Regions from separate parts of the Pseudomonas sp. GG8 genome, predicted to be linked through region 1. Evidence: predicted binding sites of a transcription regulator. Region 1 holds the regulator's gene; each other region holds the start of a gene.

What was found. Region 1 encodes FliA, which starts transcription of late flagellar genes. Its sites were predicted from a motif close to CTAAAGTTTNNNNNNNNNNNGCCGNTAA; they were not measured.
Region 2: the regulator FliA is predicted to act here: its motif matches at 2,870-2,897, upstream of ACVBEG_RS20775 (methyl-accepting chemotaxis protein).
Region 3: the regulator FliA is predicted to act here: its motif matches at 2,130-2,157, upstream of ACVBEG_RS01445 (methyl-accepting chemotaxis protein).
Region 4: the regulator FliA is predicted to act here: its motif matches at 3,899-3,926, upstream of motA (flagellar motor stator protein MotA).

The regions. Positions count from the first base shown of each region.
Region 1 is NZ_JBRIIP010000001.1:1,504,124-1,511,703, reverse strand. It holds gene ACVBEG_RS07405 (protein-glutamate methylesterase/protein-glutamine glutaminase) at 1-86, opposite strand, end outside; gene ACVBEG_RS07400 (chemotaxis protein CheA) at 138-2,354, opposite strand; gene ACVBEG_RS07395 (protein phosphatase CheZ) at 2,388-3,176, opposite strand; gene ACVBEG_RS07390 (chemotaxis response regulator CheY) at 3,196-3,570, opposite strand; gene fliA (RNA polymerase sigma factor FliA) at 3,834-4,574, opposite strand; gene fleN (flagellar synthesis regulator FleN) at 4,571-5,404, opposite strand; gene flhF (flagellar biosynthesis protein FlhF) at 5,516-6,838, opposite strand; gene flhA (flagellar biosynthesis protein FlhA) at 6,850-7,580, opposite strand, start outside.
Region 2 is NZ_JBRIIP010000001.1:4,319,619-4,327,198, reverse strand. It holds gene ACVBEG_RS20790 (PAS domain S-box protein) at 1-620, shown strand, start outside; gene ACVBEG_RS20785 (HD-GYP domain-containing protein) at 617-1,684, shown strand; gene ACVBEG_RS20780 (IS5 family transposase) at 1,818-2,810, opposite strand; gene ACVBEG_RS20775 (methyl-accepting chemotaxis protein) at 2,945-4,630, shown strand; gene ACVBEG_RS20770 (hypothetical protein) at 4,730-5,002, opposite strand; gene ACVBEG_RS20765 (DUF2845 domain-containing protein) at 5,120-5,353, opposite strand; gene ACVBEG_RS20760 (helix-turn-helix transcriptional regulator) at 5,425-6,069, opposite strand; gene ACVBEG_RS20755 (MFS transporter) at 6,168-7,580, shown strand.
Region 3 is NZ_JBRIIP010000001.1:280,205-287,784, forward strand. It holds gene ampE (regulatory signaling modulator protein AmpE) at 1-825, shown strand, start outside; gene ACVBEG_RS01445 (methyl-accepting chemotaxis protein) at 2,350-3,054, shown strand; gene ACVBEG_RS01450 (TatD family hydrolase) at 3,061-3,870, opposite strand; gene cra (catabolite repressor/activator) at 3,867-4,862, opposite strand; gene ptsP (phosphoenolpyruvate--protein phosphotransferase) at 5,223-7,580, shown strand, end outside.
Region 4 is NZ_JBRIIP010000001.1:4,587,122-4,594,701, forward strand. It holds gene ACVBEG_RS21865 (trimeric intracellular cation channel family protein) at 1-92, opposite strand, end outside; gene orn (oligoribonuclease) at 206-760, opposite strand; gene rsgA (small ribosomal subunit biogenesis GTPase RsgA) at 860-1,891, shown strand; gene motB (flagellar motor protein MotB) at 1,954-2,976, opposite strand; gene motA (flagellar motor stator protein MotA) at 2,980-3,831, opposite strand; gene ACVBEG_RS21890 (HDOD domain-containing protein) at 4,039-5,574, shown strand; gene rhdA (thiosulfate sulfurtransferase) at 5,620-6,435, shown strand; gene asd (archaetidylserine decarboxylase) at 6,525-7,394, shown strand; gene ACVBEG_RS21905 (molecular chaperone) at 7,575-7,580, shown strand, end outside.

The DNA of each region.
Region 1 (7,580 bases):
TGGATATTCGGGTCCGCAGAAAGAATTTCCGAGACGCGGCGGCGGAAGAAACCTGAATCATCCACCACCAGGACCTTGACTGCCATAAACACTCCGTTAGGTGCTGCGGGCACCAAAAGCGGCCCGCAGCCCCAGAATCAAATACGCCGTGCAGCGTAACGCTTGAGCATGCTTGGTACATCGAGAATCAAGGCAATTCGACCGTCACCGGTAATGGTGGCGCCTGACATACCCGGTGTTCCCTGCAGCATTTTGCCCAGCGGCTTGATGACGACTTCCTCCTGACCCACCAACTGATCGACGACAAAACCGATACGCTGGGTGCCGACCGACAGGATCACCACATGACCTTCGTGCTGCTCCTCGTGAGCGGCCTTGGCCACCAGCCAACGCTTGAGATAGAACAGAGGCAAAGCCTTGTCGCGCACGATGACCACTTCCTGGCCGTCGACAACGTTGGTCCGCGACAGGTCGAGGTGGAAAATCTCGTTTACGTTGACCAGCGGGAAGGCAAAAGCCTGATTGCCAAGCATCACCATCAGGGTCGGCATGATCGCCAGGGTCAACGGCACCTTGATGACGATCTTCGAACCCTGGCCCTTGGTCGAGTAAATATTGATCGAGCCATTGAGTTGGGCAATTTTGGTTTTCACCACGTCCATGCCCACGCCGCGCCCAGATACGTCGGAAATCTCGGTTTTGGTCGAGAAGCCCGGCGCGAAGATCAGGTTGTAGCAATCGGTTTCGCTCAAGCGATCCGCAGCGTCCTTGTCCATCACCCCGCGTTTCACGGCGATGGCACGTAACACGTTGGCGTCCATGCCCTTGCCGTCATCGGAAATCGACAACAGGATATGGTCACCCTCCTGCTCAGCCGCCAGAATTACCCGACCGCATCGGGCTTTCCCGGATGCTTCGCGTTCTTCCGGGGTTTCGATGCCGTGGTCGACAGCGTTGCGCACCAAGTGGACCAGCGGGTCGGCCAAGGCCTCGACCAGGTTCTTGTCCAGGTCGGTTTCTTCGCCGACCAGCTCCAGATTGATCTCTTTCTTCAGCTGGCGTGCAAGGTCGCGAACCAGTCGTGGGAAGCGGCCAAAGACTTTCTTGATCGGCTGCATGCGGGTTTTCATCACCGCGGTCTGCAGATCAGCCGTGACCACGTCAAGGTTCGACACCGCCTTGGACATGGCTTCGTCGCCACTGTTGAGACCCAGACGAACCAGGCGGTTCCGCACCAACACCAACTCGCCGACCATGTTCATGATTTCGTCGAGGCGTGCGGTGTCGACCCGCACCGTGGTTTCAGCTTCAGACGCCGCGTGCTTCTCCGGTACGGGCGCTTTGGCCGGAGCCGGGGCTGCAGCAACAGCCTTGGCCGGCGCAGGCGCCTTCACCACTGCGGCTTTAGCTACGACAGGTGCAGGGGCAACAGCTGCCACAACGGCTTCAGGCTCAAACTTGCCTTTGCCATGCAGCTCATCAAGCAACGCTTCGAATTCGTGATCGGAGATTTGATCGCCGCCCGCAGCACTGACAGGCGCCTTGGCGACGGCCACTGGAGCCAGTACCCCAGACTCCAGAGCATCGGCTACGAACGAGCCTTTTCCGTGCAACTGATCGAGCAGTGCTTCGAACTCGTCGTCGGTGATCTCATTGCTCGCTGACGCGGTCGCCACAGGCGCAGCCTGAACAGGCACGGCATCGGCGGCGAACTGGCCTTTCCCGTGCAACTGATCGAGCAGCGATTCAAATTCAGCATCACTGATCTCGTCGCTGGCATTGGGGTCAATAGCAGGCATCGCAACTACTGCTGCGGGGGCCGCAGCTGAAGCGGCCGCTTGCGCCTTGACGGCGTTGAGCGAATCGAGCAACTGCTCGAATTCGTTATCGGTGATGTCGCCTGCGGCCTCAGCAGGTGGCTCTTCGACGCTGGCGGGCGCTGCCGCAGCGATCTCATCGGCAGACGCTGGCGCTGCCAAACGTGCTAATGCAGCCAGCAATTCGGGCGTGGCCGGGGTCACGGTAGTGCGCTCACGCACTTCAGTGAACATACCGTTGACCGCATCCAATGCTTCAAGGACCACGTCCATCAACTCCGAGTCGACGCGACGCTCACCCTTGCGCAGGATGTCGAAGACGTTCTCGGCGATGTGGCAGCACTCCACCAGCTCATGGAGCTGGAGGAAGCCGGCGCCCCCTTTTACAGTGTGAAAACCGCGAAAAATTGCATTAAGCAAGTCCGCATCATCAGGTCGGCTTTCCAGCTCGACCAGCTGCTCGGACAATAGCTCGAGAATCTCGCCGGCCTCTACCAGAAAATCCTGAAGGATTTCTTCATCGGCGCCGAAGCTCATTGGGGTGCTCCCTAAAATTAACCATCAACCGACCTAGAAGCCCAGGCTGGATAGCAGATCGTCAACATCATCCTGTCCGGACACAACGTCATCACGCTTATCGGCATGAATCTGCGGACCTTCACCCTGAGACAGATGTTTTTCTTGTTCTTTTTCTACGCGTATCGATTGATGGTCATGTTCGATCCCGGCAAAACGATCGACCTGACTGGCCATCAGTACCAGTTTGAGCAGGTTGCTTTCGACTTCCGTGACCAACTGGGTCACGCGCTTGATGACCTGACCGGTAAGGTCCTGATAATCCTGAGCCAGCAAAATATCGTTGAGGTGGCCCGACACTTCCCGGGTTTCCTTTTCGCTGCGCGTCAAAAAACCATCGACACGCCGAGCCAGCTCACGAAATTCTTCGGCGCCGATTTCGCGACGCATGAAGCGTCCCCAATCGACACTCAAAGCAGCAGCCTCAGTGCCAAGCCCACCCACCAGCGGTGTACTGAGCTCCACCAGATCCATCGTGCGGTTGGCCGCTGCCTCGGTCAGCCTGACCACATAGGACAGCCGCTCGGTAGCATCATTGATCTGCGAGACTTCCTCGGCTTGCGGCGTGTTCGGGTCAATCTGAAAATTGACGATGGCACTGTGCAGTTCGCGAGTAAGTTTGCCGACTTCCTGATACAGGCCGCTGTCGCGGGCCTTATTAAGCTCATTGATCAGTTGCGCAGCGTCGCCGAACCGGCCCTTTTCAAGGCTATCGACCAACTCGTGTGCGTGTTTTTTCAGGGTCGACTCAAAGTCGCCCGATGACGAATCTGTGTGCTCCATAGAGCCCTCGCGGCAAACATCAGCTATTGACGCGCTCGAAGATCTTTTCGATCTTTTCTTTCAGCACTTGAGCCGTGAAGGGCTTGACCACGTAACCGTTCACACCGGCCTGAGCAGCTTCGATGATCTGATCACGCTTGGCTTCAGCCGTTACCATCAACACCGGTAGATGCTTGAGGCGTTCATCTGCACGCACATGGCGTAACAGATCGATGCCGGACATGCCAGGCATGTTCCAGTCAGTCACCAAAAAATCGAAGCTCCCGCTTTGCAGCATCGGCAGCGCGGTAACCCCGTCATCCGCCTCAGCCGTATTGGTAAACCCCAAGTCACGCAACAGGTTTTTTATGATCCGCCGCATCGTTGAGAAGTCATCAACGATGAGGATTTTCATGTTCTTGTTCAATTCGACCTCCAAGCAGTCTTTAACGCATTCAGCACCTGAATACGCTGTTCAATCAAAAACCGGCGCAGCACACAACGGCTGCACGAAAACGACGACGAGCTTGGTAAATCAACAGGTCGGGAAACGGGCACAGCAGGTCTTACAGGACCCTGACTGACCGGCTCCTGCCTAGTCCTATTTTCTTCGCACGCAACGCTTTGCACAGCCAGCCTGCAGATAGCGCGAAACCACCAAGGGCCACGCACTGCCTGTCAACGCGCTCGCCATTCCCCCAAACGCCCTCGCAAACGAGCTGCGCACTGGCTGTGTAACTGGCTGACCCGCGACTCGCTGACCCCCAATACCTCACCAATTTCCTTAAGGTTCAGCTCCTCGTCGTAGTACAGCGCCAATACCAGTCGCTCGCGCTCTGGCAAATTGGCTATCGCATCTGCTAACGCAGCCTGGAAGCGTTCATCTTCCAGATCGCGCGACGGCTCAAGGTGAGCGCTTGCGCCATCCTCGTGCAGCCCTTCATGTTCGCCGTCCTGCAACAGATCGTCGAAACTGAATAGCCGACTGCCCAAGGTGTCATTCAAAATCCCGTAATAATCATCGAGACTCAATTGGAGTTCGGCCGCAACCTCGTGATCTTTAGCGTCACGACCGGTTTTAGCTTCAATTGCCCGAATTGCGTCACTGACCATGCGTGTATTGCGATGCACAGAACGCGGGGCCCAATCACCCTTGCGCACCTCATCGAGCATGGCGCCACGAATACGAATCCCGGCATAGGTCTCGAAACTCGCACCCTTGGTGGCGTCGTATTTAGTCGAGACTTCCAACAAACCAATCATGCCAGCCTGGATCAGGTCTTCGACCTGCACACTGGCTGGCAACCGCGCCAGCAGGTGATAAGCAATGCGTTTAACCAGCGGCGCATAACGCTCGATCAGCTCGTACTGGGAGTCTTTTGACACCTTGCTGTACATGCGATAGCCGCTGGCTGTCATAGCACCGGTCCTGCACTCGCTGGATGTACGAGCCGCTCAACGAAAAATTCCAGATGCCCGCGCGGGTTGGCCGGCAACGGCCAAGTGTCAACTTTCTGTGCGATAGCTTTGAACGCCAGGGAGCACTTGGAACGCGGGAACGCTTCATATACGGCGCGCTGCTTCTGCACGGCTTTACGTACGCATTCGTCATAAGGCACGGCGCCGACGTATTGTAGGGCGACATCCAGGAAGCGGTCAGTGACCTTGGTCAACTTGGCGAACAGATTGCGGCCTTCCTGAGGGCTTTGTGCCATGTTGGCAAGCACCCGGAAGCGGTTCATCCCGTAATCGCGGTTGAGCAGTTTGATCAGCGCGTAAGCATCGGTGATCGAGGTCGGCTCATCACACACCACCAGCAATACTTCCTGGGCCGCGCGCACGAAGCTGACGACCGATTCACCGATGCCCGCAGCCGTGTCGATCACCAGTACATCGAGGTTATCGCCGATGTCGCTGAAGGCCTGGATCAGACCGGCATGTTGTGCTGCCGTCAGGTGAACCATGCTTTGGGTGCCGGACGCAGCCGGCACGATACGAATCCCGCCCGGCCCCTGAAGCAGCACATCGCGAAGCTCGCAGCGTCCTTCGATAACGTCGGCGAGGGTGCGTTTGGGGGTCAAGCCGAGTAACACATCGACATTAGCCAGACCCAGGTCGGCATCCAGCAGCATGACGCGCCGACCGAGCTCAGCCAGAGCCAGTGATAAGTTCACTGACACGTTGGTCTTGCCGACGCCACCTTTGCCACCGGTCACCGCGATAACCTGTACGGGATGCATGCTGCCCATGTTATTTCTTTACCTTGTGTTGCTTAGACCGAGGCCACATTACTGACTGCGAGTTCGTTGAGAGAACAAAGCAAGGCAGACCATGATGTAGGTACATTCCAGTGTCTTGCTTTACCCAACCCTTTTGTTCGGGCTGTGATAAAGATCCGCGAACATATCCGCCATAGCTTCCTCGCTCGGCTCTTCCTGCATTTGCACACTGACCGCTCGACTCACCAATTGGTGCCGGCGCGGCAAGTGCAAATCATCCGGTATCCGTGGCCCATCCGTCAGATAGGCCACCGGTAATTCATGACTGATTGCCAGGCTTAACACTTCACCCAAGCTGGCGGTTTCATCCAGTTTGGTGAGAATGCAGCCGGCTAGACCGCAACGTTTGTAGCTGTGGTATGCCGCGGTCAGAACCTGTTTCTGGCTGGTTGTTGCCAGCACCAGATAATTACGCGCCTTGATACCACGACCGGCGAGGCTTTCCAGTTGCAGGCGCAGTGCTGGATCGCTCGCCTGCAGGCCGGCGGTGTCGATCAAGACCACGCGCTTGCGTACCAACGGCTCCAACGCCTGACCAAGCGACTGGCCCGGGTCGATATGAGTGACCGGCACATTGAGAATACGGCCCAGGGTTTTCAGCTGTTCCTGGGCGCCAATCCGATAGCTATCCATGCTCACCAGTGCAATATTTTGTGGACCATATTTCAAGACATACCGTGCTGCCAGTTTCGCCAGCGTCGTGGTCTTGCCCATCCCTGCCGGACCGACCATGGCGATCACGCCGCCCTCCTCCAGAGGTTCGACGTCGGGCGTCACGATCATCCGCGCCAAGTGGGCCAGTAACATGCGCCACGCCTGACGGGGTTCTTCAATATCGGTGATCATCGCCAACAGGTCCCGCGACAACGGACCCGACAGACCAATGCGTTGCAGGCGACGCCACAGGTTGGCTTGCTGCGGACGGCTGCCTTGCAGTTGATTCCAGGCCAACGAACCGAGTTGCACTTCGAGCAGTTCGCGCAGACCGTTCAACTCAAAACGCATGGACTCATAAGCATGCTGCCCAGCGACGGGCTCAACGGCAGTGGCCGGAGCGGCTGGACGCGGCGGCTCGCTGAAGGTCGGCTCAATGTGCGAGTCGCCAGCGGTCAACGGCAGGCCGGAATAAAGCTGGCGATTGATCGATGAATCGCTATCGCCACGGGTGCCGAGTTCAGCCTGAGCAGAGACGATGCGAGATTGGGTTTTGCGCAGTTCGTCTTCGAGTTCAATGTTCGGCACACGCGGTGCCAGCGCGGAAAGTTTGTAATCCAGGGCAGCAGTCAGCTCTACACCACCGGCAATCCGCCGGTTGCCAATGATGGCGGCATCAGCGCCCAATTCATCACGGACCAATTTCATGGCTTGACGCATGTCGGCGGCGAAAAAACGCTTAACTTGCATGACTCACTACCTCAGCCGTTGGGCCCGACAGTCGCGACGATTGTGACTTGCTTATTGTCAGGAATTTCCTGATACGCCAGAACATGCATGTTCGGTACAGCCAACCGTCCAAATCGTGACAGCATGGCGCGAACCGGGCCTGCGACTAACAAAATCACTGGCTGCCCCTGCATTTCCTGGCGCTGAGCAGCATCAATCAACGAACGCTGGAGCTTTTCAGCCATGCTCGGCTCGAGAAGAACGCCCTCTTCCTGACCCTGACCAGCCTTCTGAAGACTATTTAGCAATATTTGTTCCAATCTTGGCTCAAGGGTAATGACAGGCAGCTCCGGCTCAGCCCCTACAATGCTTTGGACGATAGCGCGACACAGTCCGACGCGCACCGCTGCGACCAGCGCGGCAGTATCTTGACTCCGAGGTGCAGCGTTAGCGATGGCTTCGGCAATGCTGCGGATATCCCTGACAGGGACGTGTTCAGCCAGCAACGCCTGCAACACCTTGAGCAATGCCGAGAGCGAAAGAACACCTGGTACCAGCTCTTCGGCCAGTTTGGGCGAGCTTTTGGCCAATAACTGCATCAATTGCTGCACTTCTTCATGGCCAATCAGCTCATGAGAATGCTTGTACAGAATCTGATTGAGGTGAGTCGCCACCACTGTGCTGGCATCCACCACGGTGTAACCGAGCGATTGCGCCTGACTGCGCAGGCTGACTTCGATCCACACTGCCTCCAGACCGAACG
Region 2 (7,580 bases), 2.8 Mb from region 1:
AACTTTTTCAACCCTTCAATCGACTGGGCGCAGAACACAGTGATATTGAAGGTACCGGTATCGGGCTCACTATTTCTCGTCGTTTGATAGCGTTGATGCGTGGGACGGTCGGTGTTGTCAGCGAGGAGGGGGTTGGTACGACCTTCTGGGTTGAGCTGCCTACTCAATCCACAGAAGAGAGGCCCGATTCGAATAACAACGTCGGCAATACAATGCCCGTTGGCAATGAGCCCTCGCGCCAAGAGTGTGTGCTGTACCTTGATGATAACCCAGTCAATATAAAGTTGATGGCGGGCGCGTTTGCAAGGCACAGTCATATACACTTGGTGACCGCAGCCACACCACAGTCAGGTCTTGAGTTGGCGTTAGCCTATCGGCCTGATGCGATACTTTTAGACCTGAACATGCAGAACATGGACGGCTATAAAGTATTCAACGTACTGGAAGGGCGCTTTGAGAAAACGCCCATTATCGCGTTGACGGCTAATGCCATGCCCCATGACATCGAAAAAGCCCTTTCCGCCGGCTTCGCCAAATGTCTCACCAAACCCATCGACTTCGGCCTGCTCATGAGCACGGTAGAAGGCTGTTTGGCTGACAGTAAGGAGGCTCAGACATGAGCGTACAGCCCACGAACCATTCCTGCATTTTTGTCATTGACGATGAGACGACCAACCTCAAACTGCTGCACAAAATGCTAGTCAGTGAGGGGTATTCCAACCCAGTCTTGATACAGGATTCGCGCCTGGTTCTTGACCGCTATAAGGCGTTACAGCCCGATCTGATTTTGCTCGACATCAATATGCCCCACCTGGACGGTTATCAGGTGATGGAGCAGCTTAAAGCGCTTGATGATCCCTTGTTGCCGCCCATCATCATGTTGACCGCTCAGTGCGGCCAGGACTATCTGCTGAAAGCGCTTGCGGCGGGGGCGCGGGATTTTGTCATCAAGCCCTTTATGCGTGTCGAGCTACTGATGCGTGTGCGTAATTTGCTGGATGCTCATTTGGCTCATCGATTAGTGCACGGGCAGAAAGCAACGTTGGAACGCATGGTGCAGCACCGTACGGATGCTCTGTACCAGGCACGGATACAGGTTGTGCATTGTCTTGGTCGTGCCGCGGAATACCGCGACAACGAAACGGGACTGCACATTGTCCGAATGAGTCTGTATTCGGCACTGCTGGCCAAGAGCATGGGATGGTCTGACAGCGAGTGTGAGCTATTGCTGCACGCCAGCCCGATGCACGATGTCGGCAAGATTGGTATTCCGGATTCGATTCTGCTCAAGGCCGGCAAGTTTGAACCCGAAGAATGGGAGGTGATGAAAACCCACGCGGCGATTGGTGCGGAAATTCTGGAACATGGAGATTCAGAGTTACTGTGCCTGGCACGTGTTATCGCGTTAAGCCATCACGAAAAATGGGACGGTAGTGGCTACCCCAACGGGCTGTCGGGTGAAGCCATTCCTGAAGCAGGGCGTATCGTTGCGGTGGCCGATGTCTTCGATGCCTTGGCTTCAGCACGTCCCTATAAGAAAGCCTGGCCGGTGGAGGACGCGGCCGCGTACATCGGAGACAATGCCGGCAAGCACTTTGATCCGACAGTGGCCGAGCACTTTTATAAAAACTGGCCCGCTATTCTGGCGATTAATAACAGTCATATGGAGCCACAGGAGCCCTAGGGAAGGTCTGAAGTAAGGCCTTCTTTTTACAGAAAATCGGGCGTCAGACGCTCAAAAAGAGAATACCTCGCTGAAATTTCTGAAATATCGACTTTTTTCGATGAATAAGCCGGTTTTAGGCGCTTATTAACCCTTAATTTCCATACTGCGGACGCACCTGTCCTACAGGCTCCAGCAAATGTCGGCGCGCCATCCACAGGTTCGACAACGCAAACAGTGTTACCAACTGCGCGGTGTTTTTTACCAGTCCGCGAAACCGCACTTTGGTGTAACCAAATTGGCGTTTGATGACCCGAAACGGGTGCTCAACCTTGGCCCGAGTTTGCGATTTAGCATATTCGATCTTGCGCAACGCACGGCCAATGACGCTTTTTTCACCATGTTTGCGACGGCTGCTGGGCCTGGCGGAGATCGACCAGATCATCTCGCGCCCCTCATGTTCCGGCCGCTTTTCCACCCCGGTGTAGCCCGCGTCGCCGCAGACATGGCTCTCTTCGCCGTGCAACAACTGATCGACTTGGGTAACGTCCGCGACGTTGGCTGCCGTGCCCACCACGCTATGGGTCAGGCCCGTATCAGCGTCCACCCCGATATGCGCTTTCATCCCGAAATAATATTGATTTCCTTTCTTGGTCTGATGCATCTCGGGATCGCGTTTACCCTCTTTATTCTTGGTCGAGGTCGGCGCATGAATGATCGTGGCGTCAACGATAGTGCCTTGACGAAGCATCAAGCCTCGGTCGCCCAGATAGCCATTAACGACCTCCATGATGCCCCTGGCAAGATGGTTTTTCTCCAGCAGGCGACGGAAGTTGAGGATCGTGGTTTCGTCGGGAATGCGCTCCAGATTCAAACCCGCAAACTGGCGCAGAATCGTTGTCTCATACAGCGATTCTTCCATGGCCGGATCGCTGTAGCCGAACCAGTTCTGCATCAGGTGCACACGCAACATCGCCATCAACGGATACGCCGGACGTCCCCCAACACCCTTTGGATAATGCGGTTCGATCAACGCAATAAACCCCTTCCAGGGCACGACCTTGTCCATCTCGCTCAGGAAAATCTCACGGCGGGTCCGCTTACGTTTACCTGCGTACTCAGCATCAGCGAAAGAAATCTGCTTCATGGGGCTCAACCGTTCAGCTCATGTGATGGAGGGTATTTCACCAGATTTGGAAACCTTTTTCAGAGTTTCCCTAGGTATTTGCGTTAACAGATTCGATTACGTGCGCCATTATTAATAACTAGAAGGGGTCTTCCATGCTCACTAATTTGCGGTTGAGAAGTAAGCTGTTGCTGCTAACGCTGGTGCCCATTTGTGCGCTGGCTTTTATCGTTTGCGCGATCGTCGTCCAGGCGTTGCAGACGCTGGCGGATCAACAAGAAACCCAGACCCGCGAGCGTCTGATTGAAGATCATCGCGTCGAAATAAAGCAATATGTAGAGTTGGCGATGAATGCCATCGCACCTATTTATGACCGGTCGGATAATAACGACATAACGGCGCGTGACGAGGCAGTCACCCTACTGAAGCGTTTAAACTACGGTAAAAGTGGTTATTTCTGGGGATATGACAGTCATGCTGTACGTATTTTTCAAGGCAACACCAATGATAAAATTGGTCAAAGTTTCTATGAGTTCAAAGATCCCAATGGCGTGTATGCAATTCGCGAGTTGGTGAGTGCAGGGCGAGACAATAGTCACTATGTCAGCTACAGTTTTCTCTTGGGTGATAGCAATGTGTTAGTGCCGAAAGTGGGGTACTCCCTGTCCCTCCCCAAGTGGGACATGGTCATCGGCACGTCCGTCAATCTTGATGATGTAGAGGTGCAAGTAAAAGCCGCGCGCAGTAAATTTGATACCAGCGTTCACAACCTCTTGATGGTGATGATCGGCTCTGCGGTGGGTCTACTTGTCTTCATGGCGGTGCTGGCCGTCATGATGAGCAGCACCTTGCTCAAGCCACTGTTACGGATTAAACGCAATCTGGACGATATGGCTTCTGGCGAGGGCGATTTGACTCAGCGCTTGCTGGTGACAAGCCAGGATGAGCTGGGGGAACTGGCCAACTCCTTTAACCTGTTCGTTGCAAAGATTCATGTGTTGGTACAACAGGTCGCGGGCACTACCGGCAAACTCTCCACGCTCGTCACGGCCGTGACCAATCAGGCGCATCGTTCCGAGCAGGCGATCAGTGCTCAGCGCCATGAAACTGACCAGGTCGCCACAGCCATCAATGAAATGTCCGCTGCCGCCCATGAAGTTGCTCACAGCGCTCAGCAAGCTGCCGACGCAGCGAGCGAGACTGACAAGGAAGGGCAGACGGCCAAGCAAGTCGTGGATAAAAGTATCGCCCAAATCCATCAGTTGGTGACCGAGGTTCGAGGCTCCAGCGATACCATGGAAACATTACGTCAGGATGTGCAGAGCATCGTGAGCGTTCTGGACGTGATCCGTTCGATTGCCGAGCAGACCAATTTGTTGGCGCTCAACGCGGCGATCGAAGCGGCGCGAGCGGGTGAAGCGGGACGTGGCTTCGCGGTGGTTGCTGATGAAGTACGCGCCTTGGCAAGCAGGACCCAGCACAGCACGGGTGAAATCCAGGTAATGATTGATCGTTTGCAAACGGCCACCAGCAAAGCTGTTGCGGCCATGCAGCATGCCAGTCAGATGGGAGAGGACACTCAGGAGCACTCCAATCTTGCCGGTACGTCGCTGGACGCCATGGCTCAGTTGATCACAACGATTAACTCGATGAATGCCCAAATTGCCAGTGCTGCGGAAGAGCAGACCGCAGTCGCTGAGGAGATCAATCGTAGCGTTCACCAGATAGCTGTCGCCGTGGACAGTGTCGCAATCGACGCTGTAGAAGGCGCGCAGACAGCCCGCGAGCTGAGTAGTCTGGGTGCTCAACTGCAAGGGTTGGTGGGGCAGTTCAAAGTTTAAGCAAGGGGAGCAACAACAAGCGGCCAGTTGCCGTGTCGAGCCCCATCACCTGCCGCCTGGAGCGGAGTTGATGAGGCTCGCCGCGACTTACCTGTCGCCTTAATGGCTCTGGGCTTTTTGCAGTGCCTGGGTCGTTAGAGAAATGCATTCTCGCGCGCCTTCATCGTTGTTCCTGGCGAGGGCTGCTTCGGCTCTATGGATGGTGGTCTCGACATCGCCCTTCAGTTGCTCGTTCAATTGGGGATTGCTCACCAGAGCGTCTCTGACTTTTTGCAGGTTTATCTGGCACAGGCTGCTTTCGTTCCCGGCAAACACCGGGGCCACCAATAGTGCAGTGGTAAGGAACAATCCAGTCATTACTACGCGCTTCATGGACATCTCCTTGAGCATGGGGGCTCGGCGGACGCGGCGTAATCTGCGTGGGTCGCCGGGATTGGATACAGGCTCTGATCCATTGGACCGAAGCGCATCGATTATAGCGATACGCAATTATTTCCGCTTGAACTCAATCCCTACCAGTTTGCCATCTATGAATTTAAGGTATCGGTAACCACCGTTGGCAGGTCCATAGACCCAATGTTCAACGGTCACAGATCCTTGCTTTGGATATCCGTTCTCGCCGATGACGGGGTTGATCACGCTGGACTCCGACGGTTTGCCGCACTTTTCGATGACCTCTGAGGTGGTCTCTCCTCCGGAAACGATGCCGCTACCACAACGCATCGACCCTTGTGCGCTTGCGCTCAGCGTTAGCAGCAGACTTATGATTAAGTATCGATTGATCATAGAAAGCGTCACGTCGTGGTCATTCGAATGCAGGCAATGCGGTAGACGCAGCGTCGTGCGGCGCTGAGTAGATGCTCTTCCCGGATAACCGTCGCGCCCTGTCCGGCGATTTCCTGAAACAGCTGCAACTCGGAACGGCAGAAGCCTTGGCATGTGCGGGCGGCTGCACAAATCGGGCAGTGGTCTTCAATCAGCAACCAATCCTTGCCGTCGCGCTCGACGCGCGCCATATACCCTTCCTGTGTGCGAATCATCGCTAACTGCTCCAGTCGCTCCTGCAAGGAGTCGCCAGTACAGACCTGTTGATAGCTCGCTCGCGCTTCCACTTCGCGTTGCGCAATCAAGCGATCCAGACCTTCGTCCCCAAAAATCTGGCGCACCGAACCAATCAACTGCACGGTCAATTGGGCATGCGTATCAGGGAAGCGGCCGTTACCGGCCTCGGTGAGCACCCAGTTCTGGTGGGGGCGACCGACGCCGGATGCTGCTTCCAGTCGACCTTCGATCAAGCCCGCTGCTACCAGCTTTTGCACCTGCTGACGCGCCGCCTCGGCAGTCATGTCCAGGGCTTTGGCAATGGCTGCGTTTGAAACGGAGCCCTTGGTTTTGATGAAGAACAGGATGCGATCCGACGTTGGCAGTGAATCCGACATATCAAAGCTTTCACTTGTGTAATTCAATGTAGCCACCTAATATCCAAGCCAATGCTTGGATATTAGGCGTTGGTTGTCCACTTGTCGAGGGAATGAGAATGCACACAGATTCACTGACTGTCACCGCTTGGGGTGACTTGCTGCGAGGCAGAAATGGTGTGCTGGCGCTGGCACTGATGGGGGGCGTGGCGCTGCATGCGATCAACGTACACATTGTCACTACGGTGTTGCCATCAGTGGTGCAGGACATTGGAGGACTCGACTGGTACGCCTGGAACACCACGCTCTTCGTGGTGGCCTCCATTGTCGGTGCGGCGCTGTCTGTCTGGCTGCTGGCGGTGCTGGGTCAACGGGGAGCCTGTGTTGCGGCGCTGGCGGTGTTCGCCGTGGGGTCGGCCGGTTGCGCACTCGCCACTTCAATGCCCTGGATGCTGGCAGGTCGCAGCGTGCAGGGTCTTGGTGGCGGCACCCTGGCGGCGCTCAGTTATGCGTTGATTCGGGTCGTGTTCGAGCCGCGGCTATGGCCACGGGCTGTGGCACTGGTCTCTGGTATGTGGGGGGTGGCCACGCTATGCGGACCGGCATTGGGCGGGCTGTTCGCCGAGTCGGGACATTGGCGCTGGGCGTTCTGGACGCTGTTGCCGGTGGCGCTGTTGCAAGGAATGCTGGTGATCGGGCAATTGCGCCCGATGGATGAGCGGGAATCCTCCGTGGATAGCACGCCTCGTATTCCTTTCATGCAGATCGGGCTGCTGGCAACCTCCGTGCTGGCCATCGCTGCGGGCAGCTTGTCGGCAGCCCTGATTTGGCAGTGCCTTGGTGTCGTCGCTGGTCTGGCCTTGGGTATGAGTGCCGTCGTGTGTGATCGGCGTGCCACGGTGCGCTTGCTGCCTGTCGGCGCGACCGCTATCGGCACGCCGCTGGGCGCTGTCTATGCGAGCGTGGCCCTGCTGTTGATCGGTACCACGACGGAAATCTTCGTGCCCTATTTCCTGCAGAAACTGCAGGGTCTGACACCGCTGGCGGCAGGCTATCTGACTGCGGCGATGGCGGCTGGCTGGAGCATGGCGTCGCTGTTTTCGTCAGGCCACGGCGGTGTTACTGCAGCGCGTCTATTGCGCGCCGGTCCAATGCTTTGTGCCGCCAGCTTACTGGTGCTGGCAATACTGATGCCGGCAGTCGACGACCTGCCTGCAGGTATACGCACACTTTTCTGCGGTCTGGCGCTGGCCGGTTTGGGTGCGGGGGTCGGCATTTGCTGGCCTCATCTGCTGACCCGCGTTTTGACCCTGGCGCCACCCGGTGAAGGCGGCATGGCGTCTGCCGCAATCACCACGGTTCAACTGTACGGCATGGCCATGGGCGCGGCTGTCGCAGGATTGGTTGCGAATGCGGCAGGGCTCGGCGGGCAGGACGGCATCGCGGGCACGCAGTCGGCTGCCGTGTGGTTGTTTGCCAGTTTCGCTTTGGCACCGGTGTTGGCCATGCTGCTGGCTCGCCGGATAGGTTAG
Region 3 (7,580 bases), 1.2 Mb from region 1:
GTGTTGCTGCTGGCAGTCTGGATAGAGAAGTTTTCGGCCCTGCGCCAGCGCGTTCAGCGTGACGGTGTGTGGCTGCGGGAGTTGGCCAAAATGGAAGCCGGCCCAGGCATGAGCACTCGGCCTTGGCTGATCCTGGCGTTGATGGTGCTATTGCCGGTGTTGCTGCTGGGGCTGGTGTTGATTGTGCTGCAGTCGGTGGCGTATGGCTGGCTGGCGTTTCCGGTGCACCTGCTGGTGTTGATTTACAGCTTGGGGCGTGGCGATCTGTTGGCCGCATTGGGGCCCTTTCGCGATGCCTGGCGCAGAGGCGACGAGCAGGCTGGCAGCCATGTAGCGGAGCGTGACATGAGGGTGGTCGCCGATAACAGCGAGCAACTGCTCGAAGGCGTTCAGAGTTATTTGCTGTGGCAGGCCTATCAAAGCTTCTTTGCGGTGATCTTCTGGTATTTCCTGCTTGGCCCGGCTGCGGCCCTGAGTTATCGGCTGTTGGCTCTGGCCGCTGAACATGGGAAAACCCCGGCACTGGTCGAGCGCGCCGGGCAGTTGCGGCATGCTTTCGATTGGGTGCCGGTGCGTTTGTTGGCCGCCAGTTTTGCGTTGGTCGGCAACTTTGTCGCCGTCACCCGAGTGATGCTGCATGAGCTGCTCAACTGGAACATCAGTGCTGCCCAGTTGGTCACGAAAATCGGTCGGGTTGCGGGCGAAATACCCGCGCCGGTGGTGGGCGCCGACGGCGTCGCCAGCCTTGATGCGCTCTGGGAACTGCTGCTGCGTTCAGCGGTAGTCTGGTATGCAGGCTTTGCCTTGTGGACGTTGCTGGTCTGATCAACGACCGCCGACATTCCCTGTAAACGATTACCCCCGTCTTCGACGCCGCCTGCCCGCGGCGTCTGTCGCGTTTACCTTTAGTTACAAAACCACCAGTCGATATCAGGTATACAGGTTCTATCGCTAAATAGTGGCTTTGCGCTATTTGGATGATTCGCGGCACCCAATAAAAATAAAAGAAAAGGGAGACTTCTTGTGAAGAGCCTTTTGTACCCGGCTATCGCGTTGATGAACCGTCTGAGCTTTGCGATGAAGTTCACCCTCATCAGCATCCTGTTTTTCCTGCCCATGCTCGTCACCAACTTTTATCTGGTGCGTGATGCGTATCACGAGCTGGTCGGTACCCGCACCGAGCTGGAAAGCCTTGAGCTGCTGGGCACTAGTCTGTCCCTGCGCCGGGACCTGGAAACCCTGACCGATCTGGTCGAGATCAACGCCATTCTTGGCCAGTCCGTGCAAGCCGCGGAACTCGAGGCGCAGATCAGCGCCCTTGAAACCACACTGCTCAACACCCTGCAGAGCCTGACGCCGCTGACGACAGACGTCGCTCAGGTCGCGGCTTTCAACACCAAACGGGACGAATTGATCGCCGACTTCAAGGCGCAACGGGGAGAATCTTCGTTGCAAAACAAAAGTGCCTTGATGGAGAAACTGCGGAACAAGGCTCAGACCTTCAGTAAAGTCATTGCCAGCCAGGCCGGACTCGGCCAGGACGACAGCAGCGATGTGCGGCAACTGATCGAACTGGTCACCAGTGTGACCCCGATGGTTACGCAGATGATTGGCGATGGTCGCGCCATGGGCTCGTATTCGTTGGGCCAGGGCGTGCTTAACTCATCGGCCAGCACCCGCTTCGATGAGCTGTTGCAGAATCTGGAAAAACTTCAGGCCGATTACGGTTTGAAACTGCAAGATGCCATGGACGCCAGCCCGGCCGTGCGCAGGGCACTTGAGGCGTTAGCCAAAGCCAGCCTGGGAACACTCAAGCAAAGCAGTGAGCTGTTCGAAGAACAGGTGGTTTCGGCCGACACGCTGGATATGCCGTGGCAGAAATTTTATCAGCGCACCACCGGGCTGATGGCGCAAACCTATCAACTGAATGATGCAACCCTGGTGTTTCTCAACCAGGAACTGCAAGGGCGACTGGTGCAGAACCGCTCGCACATGATGTTGCTGGTGACGGCACTGGCGGTGGTCTTTTTCCTGATCTTTTACCTGTACGGCGGCTTCTATGCGTCGACCCGGACGACGTTGAAACGATTGGGCGCTGTGATGGACAAAGTTGCGGCGGGCGACATGACCGCCAGTTTCAAGGCTGACAGCCGCGACGAGTTGGGTGAGCTGGGCATGGTGTTTAATGGCACCGTGATGAAAATTCATGACTTGATCGAGCGGGTGGGCCAAACCGTTGTCGAGGTCGAACGTCAGGCCAGTCAGGTCGAGTCTGTATCGGCAGTCAGTAATCAGGCGGTGGCGGGGCAGCGCAGCCAGATCGAGCAGGTTGCCACCGCGATGAATCAGATGTCGGCGACCGCGCTGGAAGTGGCGCGCAGTGCGGCAGCGGCAGTGAGCAGTGCACACAGTGTCAATCAGGAAACCGTGAGTGGTCGTGGCTTGGTCGAATCACAGCAGGGCAGCATCGCCCGGCTCGCCAGTGAGATTGATCAGTCGGTACTGGTGATCAATCAGTTGGCCAGCGACAGCGCATCGATCAGTCGTGTGCTGGACGTGATCAAAAGCATCGCAGAACAAACCAACCTGCTGGCGCTCAACGCGGCCATCGAGGCTGCGCGTGCGGGTGAGCAAGGCCGAGGGTTTGCGGTGGTCGCCGATGAGGTGCGCACCCTCGCCAAGCGCACGCAACAGTCCACCGAAGAAATTGAACAAATGATCGCCAGGTTGCAAGGTGGCGTTGGCGCGGCCGTCAAGGCCATGGGCGTCAGTCATGAGGTGGCCAACGGCACGGTGGGCCAATCGGAAAAGGTCCAGCGGGCGCTGGAAAATATCCTTGGCGCAGTGGGCATGATCGTCGATCAGAACCAGCAGATTGCGACTGCCGTTGAGCAGCAGACAGCGGTCGCCCACGATATTGATCGAAACATCGTCGAGATCAACCGTGCTGGCGAGCGTACGGCGGAGGGGGCGAATCAGACTGAACACGCCAGCCGTCAACTGTCTGCGCAGGTGGTGGAGTTGAAGCAGCTGATTAGCGCGTTTCGGGTCTGAGGGTATTCAGCCAGCAATGGGAGTCGCCACTGACTCCCAGTTGAACAATTCGCATGCATTACGGGTGCTGGCATCGGCCAGATCGTCGGCGCGCACGCCCATCAAGTCTGCGACCACCCGGCAAATATCGGGCAGGTGCTCCGGGCTGTTACGTTGGTTCGGGTACATCGACGGGGGCATGTCCGGCGCGTCGGTTTCCAGCACCACACTGTCCAGCGGCAGGTCGGCGATGACCCTGTGCATGCGCAGTGCTTGCGGCCAGGTCGCGGCACCGCCCAGGCCAAGCTTGAACCCCAGCTTGATGTATTCCCGGGCTTCTTCCCGACTGCCGGCAAAGGCGTGGATGATCCCGCTGCGTTGCAGTGTGTAGCGTTTGAGCGTGGCAATCACCTGTGCATGGCTGCGCCGCACATGCAGCAGGACGGGCAGTTTGAAGTCGTCTGCGAGTTGCAGTTGCGCCTCGAAAAGCACTTGCTGACGTTCGCGGTCCAGGGCTTCCAGGTAATAATCCAGGCCGATTTCACCGACTGCACAGACTTGCCTATGGCCCTTCAGCCGTGTCAGCCAGTCGCCTAGCTCCGTCAAATGCTCCGGACGATGCTCATCGAGGAACACAGGATGCAGGCCGAACGCGGCGTACAGTCCCGCATCGCTTTGCACCAGATCCCACACGCGCTGCCAGTTGCGCTGATACACGCCCAGCACCACCAACCGTTGCACACCCATGGCCCGACAATTGGTCAGGACTGTCTGACGATCTGCGTCGAAATCCGGGAAGTCCAGGTGGGTGTGGGTGTCGATCAGCGCCATGCTCAGGCCTCGCGAATCCGCTGCTTGAAGGTCCGCGCGATGGCGTGGACGCCAGGTTGGTAGTCATCCTTCTCGATGGCCGCCAGCGCCAGGGCCAGTGCTTTCTCTGCGATCAGGTGATGCTGCTGGGCCATGGCGTTGACCGGCAGGGGTAAAAAATCCAGCAACTGCGTGTCGCCGAACGTGCCCAGGTGCAAGTGTGCAGGGTTGAGCGCGTGGCTTTGCAGCAGGTCGAAAACACCCTGCAACAGCACGTATGAAGTGGTGACCAACGCATCGGGTAAATGCCCGAGCCGTTCGAGCAAATCGCCGGCCAGACGCCGACCGCAGGCACGGCTGAAGGCCTCGCCCTGTTCGAGTATCACTGCGCCCTCGAAACCTTCGAGCGCGTGTTGAAAGCCGGAGGCGCGAGCGCGGCTGATACTGAGCTCAGGGCGCGCACCGATCAGCGCAATGTGTCGTGGCAGCGGCTTGAGCAGGCTGCGGGTAAGTTGCAGGCTGGCTTCATGGTCGTCACTGACCACTGAGCAAAAGCGCGTGGCGTCCATTTCCCGGTCGATGGCGATGATCGGCAATCCGGCTTTCTGTAGCTCGCCGTAGCTGTCATCGCTGTCTGGCAGGCAGCTGGCGACGAACAGGGCATCGCAGCGTCGGGCGCGAAACAGCTGTAACAATTGCAATTCACTGACAGGCGCATCATCGGAGCTGGCGATCAGCAGTTGATAGCCGTGGGCGCGGGCGCCTTGCTCTAACGCTTTGGCGATGCAGGCGTAGCTGGGGTTTTCCAGGTCAGGCAGGATAAAACCGAGGGTGCGGGTGTGGCGGCTGCGCAAACCGGCGGCCTGCGGATTGGGGCGGAAGTCATGCTCCTCGACCACCTTGCGCACGCGCTCGACCGTAGCGCTGCTGATGCGCTGCTGTTCGGCCTTGCCGTTGATCACATAGCTGGCGGTCGTAACGGACACACCGGCCAGACGGGCAATATCAGTGAGTTTCAAGCCGAGAATTCCTTTCGTTGTTTGTGTGCGCGCCGATCTGTGTGGAAATTCTATGTTGCCTGGTGAATGTTCTGCGTCAATCACTCCTCATGAAGCTCCCTGCTTTTTCGTGGGGCTTTGAAAAAACTTCCGCCTGCCATCTGACGGTTGGACTTCAACGGCAGCAGATTATCGAGTAACGTGCCGGACTTGATAGATTAAACGATTCAGCAAGGCAAATTTTCTGCCGTAATCTACAACACGGGACTGTCAGACAGTTATCCCTTCATCGCCTAAGCTGTCGTTCAATTCAACCCGTTCTTGTTCATCGGTTCCTAAAACAAGAAGCAAGCGCCCAACGGCGCTACAAAGGAGAAAGGCATGCTCGAACTCACCGTAGAGCAAATATCCATGGCCCAGACGGCTGTGGATAAGTCCGCCGCATTGCACCTGCTTGCCGATAAGCTGGCTGCCGATGGACTGGTCGCCGAGGGCTACCTTGAGGGTTTACAGGGCCGTGAAGCACAAGGCTCGACTTTTCTGGGCCAGGGCATCGCCATTCCCCACGGTACTCCCGAAACCCGTGACCTGGTCTTCGCCACAGGCGTGCGCTTGCTGCAGTTCCCCGAGGGCGTGGACTGGGGCGATGGGCAGATGGTTTATCTGGCCATAGGTATAGCTGCGAAATCCGACGAGCATCTGCGTTTACTGCAATTGCTCACGCGTGCATTGGGCGAAACCGATCTGGGCGAAGCGTTGCGTCGGGCGAAGAGCCCCGAGGCGTTGCTGAAATTACTTCAGGGTGCGCCGCAGGAGTTGGCGCTCGATGCGCAGATGATCAGCCTTGGCGTGTCGGCGGATGACTTTGAAGAGCTGGTATGGCGTGGCGCGCGGCTGTTGCGCAAGGCCGATTGCGTCAGTAATGGCTTCGCGGCCGTACTGCAACAGGTTGAAGCGCTGCCTCTAGGCGATGGTTTGTGGTGGCTGCACAGCGAGCAGACGGTCAAGCGTCCAGGGTTGGCGTTTGTCACGCCACATAAACCGATTCGCTTTCTGGGTCAGCCACTCAATGGCTTGTTCTGTCTCGCCAGCCTGGGCGAGGCCCATCAGGCATTGCTTGAGCGTCTATGTGCGCTGCTGATCGAAGGCCGTGGCCACGAGTTGGGCCACGCCACCAGCAGCCGTGCGGTGCTCGCGGTATTGGGGGGGGAACTGCCACAGGATTGGCCGAGTGAGCGTATTGCACTGGCTAACGCCCATGGCTTGCATGCACGCCCGGCGAAAAACCTCGCGCAATTGGCTAAAGGTTTTGAAGGCGAGATTCGGGTGCGCATCGTCGACAGTAGTGAAGCCGCCGTCTCGGTCAAGAGCCTGAGCAAGCTGCTCAGCCTGGGTGCGCGCCGCGGCCAGGTGCTGGAGTTTATTGCTGAACCGAGCATCGCCGCCGATGCCTTGCCCGCGATACTCGCCGCTGTGCGAGAAGGTCTGGGCGAAGACGTCGAGGCGTTGCCACAGGAAGCCCTGGCCGTTGAAGTTGATGTTGTAATCACCACCGTATCTGAGGCTGAGGCATGGGGCCCGAGTCTGGTTGCACCGGCCGAGGGCAGCCTGATTCAGGCCATCGCAGCGGCCCCCGGTATCGCCATGGGGCCGGCGCACATTCAGGTGCCACAGACCTTCGATTATCCGCTACGCGGAGAGTCCTTCTCTGTCGAACGTGAGCGTTTGCAGCAGGCGCTGGGCGAGATTCGCCAGGATCTTGAAAGGCTGATCCAGCACAGTCAGGCGCAAGCCATTCGTGAGATTTTCACTACCCACCAGGAAATGCTCGATGACCCGGGCCTGACCGATGAAGTCGGCAGTCGCCTGAAACAGGGCGAAAGTGCGGAAGCGGCCTGGATTGGTGTGATTGACACCGCCGCACGGCAACAGGAGCTGTTGCAGGACGCCCTGCTGGCCGAGCGCGCCGCGGACCTGCGTGACATCGGGCGTCGGGTGCTGGCTCAGTTGTGTGGTGTCGAGACCCTGGTCGAGCCTGAACAGCCCTACATTCTGGTGATGGAGGAAGTGGGCCCGTCGGACGTGGCGCGCCTGGATCCGGCACGAGTGGCGGGTATTCTGACAGCCCGGGGCGGCGCGACGGCGCACAGTGCGATTGTCGCCCGTGCCTTGGGCATTCCGGCGCTGGTGGGGGCGGGTGATGCGGTGCTGCTGATCGCTCCGGGCACGTTGCTGCTGCTGGATGGTCAGCGGGGACGTCTGAGTGTCGCACCGGATTCGGCGGCCTTGCAGCGTGCCACGCAAGAACGTGATACCCGCGACCAACGTTTGCAGGCTGCGGCGGCGTTGCGTCTGGAGCCTGCGTTGACCCGGGACGGGCATGCCGTCGACGTGTTCGCCAATATCGGCGACAGCGCGAGCACGGCCATTGCGGTCGAGCAGGGTGCCGAGGGCATTGGCTTGTTGCGCACCGAACTGATTTTCATGGCCCACACCCAGGCGCCGGACGAAGCGACCCAAGAAGCCGAATACCGCCGTGTGCTTGATGCGCTCGCCGGGCGGCCTTTGGTTGTCCGGACTCTGGATGTGGGTGGCGACAAGCCCCTGCCGTACTGGCCGATCGATAAAGAGGAGAACCCTTTCCTCGGTGTGCGCGGGATTCGTCTGACCTTGCAACGCCCCCACATCATGGAAAGCCAGCTGCGCGCCTTGTTGCGCGCAGCAGACAATCGCCCGCTG
Region 4 (7,580 bases), 3.1 Mb from region 1:
ACGCCAAACCAGTCCATCCCTCGCCGTCCGGCTGACAGCGCCCCCGTCATGGCCTCCGCAGTGATGGCGATTAGATAAAGCATCAGCAACATGGCGGAGTCCCCGCGATAAAGCCGCGCAGTCTAACCAGTCAGACGAGGCACCAAAAGAGGGCGCGGCGAAATTTATCGCCACGTCTCAGCTTTCATATAACGTTGCTGACCTGTTACACCTTAATGAAGTGCTCACGGTAGTGACGCAATTCGCCGATCGATTCGCGAATATCGTCCATCGCCAGATGGGAGCCGCCCTTCTCGAACTTCTTCAAGTTTGGCGCCCAGCGGGCTGCCAGCTCTTTAAGCGTGGAAACATCGAGGTTGCGGTAATGAAAGTAGTGCTCAAGCGTTGGCATGTGCCGATACAGAAAGCGACGATCCTGACAAATGCTGTTACCGCAGATCGGCGAGCTGCGTTCCGGCACCCATTGCTGGATAAAGGCCAGGGTCTGCGCTTCGGCTTCAGCGGTACTGATGCGGCTGTCACGGACCCGTTGAGTCAAGCCAGAGCCACCGTGTTGACGGGTGTTCCACTCATCCATGCGGGCCAGCGTCTCGTCACTTTGATGCACGGCAATCACCGGCCCTTCAGCCAGCGTGTTCAGTTCGCTGTCGGTGATGATGGTCGCCATCTCGATAATGACGTCGGTGTCCGGGTCCAGACCGGTCATCTCCAGGTCGATCCAAATCAGGTTCTGCTTACTAAATTTTTCTTGCGTGGGCATGTCGCGACTCCTCAACTTAGGCGCGCAGTTTAGCCTAGCGGGACATGCTAGACTTGCGGCGTTTTACCTAATCAGCTGCTTTATCGACTCGGAACACCCATGGCCAAACGCCAACTCAATCGTCGCCAAAACTGGCGCATCGAAAAGATTCAGGGCGAGCGCGCCTCCCGCGCCGCCAAACGTGAATCGCAGACCCTTGAAACACTTGAGGGCGGCGATCTCGGCCCTGAGCAAATAGGGCTTGTGATCGCTCACTTTGGTGTGCAGGTCGAAGTAGAGGCACAGGAAGGCGAGCAAACCGGTCAAGTGTTCCGTTGCCACTTGCGCGCCAACCTGCCGGCGCTGGTCACCGGCGACCGGGTTGTCTGGCGTGCCGGCAATCAGGGTATCGGCGTCATCGTCGCGCAACTGCCCCGCACAACCGAGCTTTGCCGCCCGGACAGCCGTGGTCAGCTCAAGCCGGTTGCCGCCAACGTCGATCTAATCGTGATCGTCTTCGCGCCGATGCCGGAGCCGCACGCCAACCTGATCGACCGTTATCTGGTTGCCGCCGAACACGCGGGGATTCGTCCTCTGCTGCTGTTGAACAAGGCTGACCTGATCGACGACCAAAACGCTCCAGCGCTCAATGCGTTGCTGGCAGTTTATCGGCAGTTGGGCTACCCACTACTGGAAGTGTCCGCCCATCAAGGCGACGGCATGCAGCAGCTGCAAACCCAGCTGGACGGGCATATCAGCGTGTTTGTCGGTCAGTCCGGTGTCGGTAAATCGTCGCTGGTCAACAGCTTGCTCCCGGAAGTCGAAGCCCGTGTCGGCCCGCTTTCCGAACTGTCGGGTCAGGGCACTCACACCACGACCACCGCGCGCCTGTTCCACTTTCCACGCGGCGGCGACTTGATCGACTCCCCGGGAATTCGCGAGTTCGGCCTGGGCCATGTCAGCCGCGCCGATGTCGAAGCTGGCTTCATCGAATTCAATGATTTGATCGGAACCTGCCGTTTCCGCGACTGCAAACATGATCGCGAACCGGGCTGTGCCCTGCTCAAGGCCCTTGAAGAAGGCCGCGTTCAGCAACAACGGATGAACAGCTACCGCTCGATCATCGCCAGCCTGCCTGAAAACAGTTACTAAGCTTTCCTGCACGCAGTAAAAAGCCGCGATCATCGCGGCTTTTTTGCACCTGTTGACCCACCCTACTTCTTGGTCTCATCCATCTTCAACACGCCATCTTCAAAGATGTTGAGCTTGTCTCGCAGTTCATGGGGCTGCAGGGGTGCTTGCGAGGCCGGATCTACTGAAGTACCAGGGGTGACAGCCGGAGCAGCGGCACCGGGTGCTGGCGTCCCGGACTCAGGCGTTTGCGGTGCTGACTGGGTACCCTCGATACGCTGCTGGGCTTTCTTGGTCAGCACAATGATGTCGATACGACGGTTCACCGGGTTCTGCGGGTTTTCATGATCGTATAAGGATGACGACGCGTACCCGACGACGCGCGCCACTTGCGATTCAGGATAACCACCCGCGACCAACGCCCGACGCGCAGCGTTGGCTCGGTTCGACGACAACTCCCAGTTGCCGAACTCTTTGGTCCCGGCATAAGGCGTAGCGTCCGTATGACCGCTGATGCTGATTTTGTTCGGCACAGTTCGGATGGTGTCTGCCATGGCCAGCAGGATATCTTCGAAATACGGCTTCAAACGAGCGCTGCCAATGTCGAACATCGGCCGATTTGCAGCGTCCATGATCTGTATGCGCAAACCGTCCTGGGTGATTTCGAACAATATCTGGTCCTTGAACTTCTTCAGTTCCGGATTTTCCTCGACCTTGTTCTGCAGCTCTTGCAGCAGCATATCCAGACGCTCCTGCTCGACTTGCTCTGCAACGGCGTCGACCTTTTCGCTCTCGATCTTGATTTTGTCTTGCTGCGGCACGGTCTCGACTTCGGGATTCAAGGTTTTGTCGGGCGCAAGCGTTGGCGACCCCCCCAGGTCAATGATGAACGGCGTGCCGCTTTCACTGAAACCGATCGGATCCTTGAAGTACCCGGAAATGGCAAGTTTCTGTTCCGGAGTGGCCGAGGACATCAGCCACAACACCAGAAAGAACGCCATCATCGCCGTCGCAAAGTCGGCAAAAGCGATTTTCCAGGCGCCGCCGTGGTGCCCGGCGGCATAGCGCTTGATGCGCTTGACGATTATCGGCTGATTATTTTCCATGACTCAGCGACCGCGAACCGCTTGCTCCAGCTCACTGAAGCTGGGGCGATGCGCTGGATACAGAACCTTGCGACCGAACTCCACAGCCAGTGATGGCGGCATGCCCGAGGCCGAGGCAACCAGCGACGCCTTGATGGCTTCAAAAACGTTCAACTCTTCCTTGGCGTCATGGGCCAGAGACGTGGCCAACGGGCCGAAGAAACCGTACGCAGCGAGAATACCGAAGAAGGTACCCACCAGTGCGGCACCCACGTGCATGCCGATCGCAGCCTGGTCACCCTCACCCAGCGAAGCCATGGTCACCACGATGCCAAGCACCGCCGCGACGATACCGAAACCGGGCATCGCATCGGCAATCCCGGTGACCGCGTGGGAAGGATGGTCCAGCTCTTCCTTCATGCTTTGTAATTCCATGTCGAACAAGCCTTCAAGCTCGTGCGGCGCCATGTTCCCTGACGACATGATCCGCAGGTAATCGCAGATATAAGCGATCATGCGCTCGTCTTTGAGCACGCCGGGGTACTTGGCGAAAATCGGGCTGGCCGCGGCATCTTCGATATCCCCTTCAATCGCCATCATGCCTTCGCGGCGGCTCTTGTTGAGAATCTCGTAGATCAGGCTGAGAACTTCCAGATAAAACGCGTGATTGAAGCGCGTGCTGAACATCTTCAGCGACTTCTTGATCACGAGGAGGGTCGTGTAACCGGGGTTGGCCTGGAGGAACGCACCCAATGCCGCGCCACCGATAATCATGACCTCGAAAGGCTGGATCAACGCGGCAATCTTGCCGTGAGAAAGGACGTATCCGCCGAGCACACTAGCGAAAACGACAATGATGCCGATAATTTTAGCCATAGATAAAGAGTTCTTACTGAGTCGGGTTCGAGGTCATGAGCGGAAGTTCTTGAAACTCTTCTTCTACTTATCGGCATAAGTGCGCCAGACTATAGTCAGTTAAGGCGAAAAGCCAGTTCGGCCCGCATAGCGAGGAGTCTGGCGTCGATCGGTCCTTGAACCCGGCATACGACATTATCCTGACCTCTTAGCCGTACAGGCCCCTGCATGCCCCCAGAAACCTCAGCACAGCTTCCCGTTCCACGCAGCCTCGACGCTTGGCTCAAGCAACTGGAGAGCATCCGCTTGCCTGTGCCCATCGCCAGCCACGAACGCGTGCTCGGTGCGCTGGCTGATAGCCGCCGCTCGTTGCGCGAGATTGCCGAGCTGATGCAGGAAAGTCCGTCGCTGGTGCTCAGCGTATTGCGCGAAGCCAATCATCACAGTACTGGCTTGTCGGAACCGGCGGAAAGTCTTGAAGTTGCCATCAACCGCCTGGGCTTGAAACGTACCGAAGAATTGCTCCAGCGCCTGCCCGCGCGGGCCCCGCAGGACATACCACCAGCCCTGCGCCAGTTACAGCTGATCAGCCAGCACGCGACGCAGCAGGCCAACGGGCTGTTCGCCGGTCGCCTGGCTCGACTCTGGCAAGACATTCACTGGGGCAGTTTGCTGTTCTTGTCGCCGCTGTGGCCAATGGCGGTCGCCCATCCCACACTGCTTGAGGAATGGGAGCTGAGGGTGATTCACAAGGGCGAGTCGGCGCTGATCGTTGAAACCCAATTGTTCGGCGTCAGCCTGCTCAAACTGTGCCTGACAGTGGCTGAAGCCTGGCGCCTGCCCATGTGGGTCACGCAGGGTTATCGGCTGCTGATCAGTGAACGCCGATTGCTGGTCAAAGCGATACGTATTTCCCGCGACCATCTCCACCCGTTACGCCAGCGGCAACTGCTGGACGAGGACCCTGCCCTGCAACGCTGGCTCAACCATCCGGCCAATACCATCCTGCTGGCCAACGGCATCGCGCTGTCGGCGCAACAGGCCTGGGATACCCCGCACAGCCTGCGCTGGCAGTTGCTCACCAGCCTGTACCTGCAACAACCCCTGAGTGAAGTGCAACAGCAACTGCACCAACAGGCGGTGCAAAGCGCTCGCCAACATTGGGCGCGCGGGCTTTGGCACCCTGCAGAAGCGTTGATCTGGCCGTGGGAAACACGGCGGATGCACCGTGGCCTGCTGCCTGCGCCGCCACCGTCGGCCGAGGCACTGCTGGCCTGGCGCAAATGCTGCACCGAGCTGTTGGTCGAGCCCAGCGGCTTCAACAACGCAATGCACCTGACTACTTCCGCCCGCGATGCGTTAGTGGCCTGCGGCATGCAGCGCGTCATGCTATTGATGACGGACCGCAACATGACCACCCTGCGCGTTCATCAAATTGCAGGGCTGGACAAAAGCGCGGCCAACCTCACGCTGCAAATCAGTGAAAGCACCGTCTTGCAACGCTTGCTCGCGCAACCGACCCAATTGCGCTTGAATCCAGCCAACAACGCGCAGTTTTCGGCGCTGTTGCCCGGACAGCTGAAAGGGCTGTTTACCGGCGAGCATCTGTTGCTACGCTCACTCAGCAGCAACGGTAAGGTGGTCATGCTGGTGTTTGCCGATCAAGGCGGCGGACCACTCTCGGAAATCAGCGTGCAGGCCTTTGGTAAAACCGCGCAATGTATCGAGCGCGCCTTAAGCAGCTTTAGCGCCCGCAAAGCCTGACGCGTAAGCTACAATTTGCCTCTTTTTTCTGATCTGGAGAACTAAATGCCGGACTTCTCTAGCTTGCCGCTGGTCATCGAGCCCAGCGACCTGCTGGCCCGCCTTGACGCGCCAGAACTGATTCTTGTCGATCTGACCAGTAGCGCGAGCTACAGCGCCGGACACATTCCCGGCGCACGCTTCGTCGATCCGAAACGCACACAAATGGGCCACCCACCCGCGCCGGGCCTTTTGCCGTCGCAGGCCCAGCTTGAAGTCCTGTTCGGTGAGCTGGGGCATAATCCTAAAGCGGTTTACGTGGTCTATGACGACGAAGGCGGCGGTTGGGCCGGACGCTTTATCTGGTTGCTAGACGTGATTGGTCACTCACGCTATCACTACCTCGACGGCGGCCTGCATGCCTGGCGAGCTGAAGCGCGGCCACTCTCGAGTGAGGTTCCACCGAGCGTTGGAGGTCCCGTGCCATTGACCCTGCACAGCGAACCGACCGCGACCCGCGAATACCTGCAATGTCGTCTGGGCGCTGCCGATCTGGCAATTTGGGACGCACGCGGACCGACCGAATACTCAGGCGAAAAAGTCCTCGCAGCCAAGGGTGGGCATATCCCCGGCGCGGTCAATTTCGAATGGACCGCTGGCATGGACCCGGCACGCGACTTACGCATCCGCAAGGACATGCCGCAGATTCTTGAAAGCCTGGGCATCACGAAGGACAAGGAAGTGATCACCCATTGCCAGACCCACCATCGCTCCGGCTTCACCTATCTGGTGGCCAAGGCGCTGGGTTATCCGCGCGTCAAAGGTTACGCCGGCTCGTGGGGCGAATGGGGTAACCACCCAGATACGCCTGTCGAAAAATGAGGCGATCCATCAGCCCGGGTCACCGCTGACCAGGGCCCGTATTGCAACCTCTTTTAACTGCAACTTTTTATAGATGCTTCGCTTTAGGAATTTTGATGAAACAGCGTTTGTTTATCCTCAGCCAGTACCTGATGCCACACCATTTGTTGTCTCGTCTGGCGGGCTGCGTTGCCGAGTGCAAGGTGCGCTGGTTCAAAAATGCCTTCACCGCCTGGTTCGCCCGGCGCTATCAGGTGGACATGACGCAAGCCTTGGTCGAAGACCTGACCGCTTATGAGCATTTCAACGCTTTCTTCACCCGCGCCCTGAAGCCTGGCGCACGACCGCTGGATGAAACGCCTGGCGCGATCCTCAGCCCTGCCGACGGCGCAGTCAGCCAATTGGGCCCAATCGATCATGGTCGAATTTTCCAGGCCAAGGGTCACAGCTTCAGCGTGCTGGAACTGCTGGGCGGTGATGCAAACCTGTCCGCACCGTTCATGGGTGGTGAATTCGCGACGATCTACTTGTCGCCAAAAGACTACCATCGGGTCCACATGCCGCTGGCCGGGACTTTGCGTGAAATGGTCTACGTGCCAGGACGCATTTTCTCGGTCAACCAGACCACAGCCGAAAACGTCCCTGAGCTGTTCGCCCGTAACGAACGCGTAGTTTGCCTGTTCGATACTGAGCGTGGCCCAATGGCCGTGGTGTTAGTGGGCGCGATGATCGTCGCCTCGATTGAAACAGTCTGGGCCGGTTTGGTTACACCGCCCAAACGCGAGCTGAAAACCGTACGCTATGACGAAGCTGCTCGCGCGCCGATTCATCTGGAGAAAGGCGCTGAGCTTGGACGCTTCAAACTGGGCTCCACCGCCATCGTGCTGTTCGGGCCAAATCAAGTAAAGTGGGCCGAACAGCTTGCCGCAGGCACTCCGGTGCAGATGGGGCAAGCCATAGGCCTGGCTGCCCAGGCGTGACGTCAAGTCACGCCGCTCAATACCCTCAATCCGATAGACTGACGGGCGAGTATTGCCGCCCGTCGGCGGCACTCGATCATCAAAGGCTGCGACTGCACGCCTATGCTGCTAAAGTCGAATCTGGCAATGTTCAGATGAGCAGCCGCTCGAGCCATTGTGCTGTTGGAGTTTGTCGGGCAAATGAGT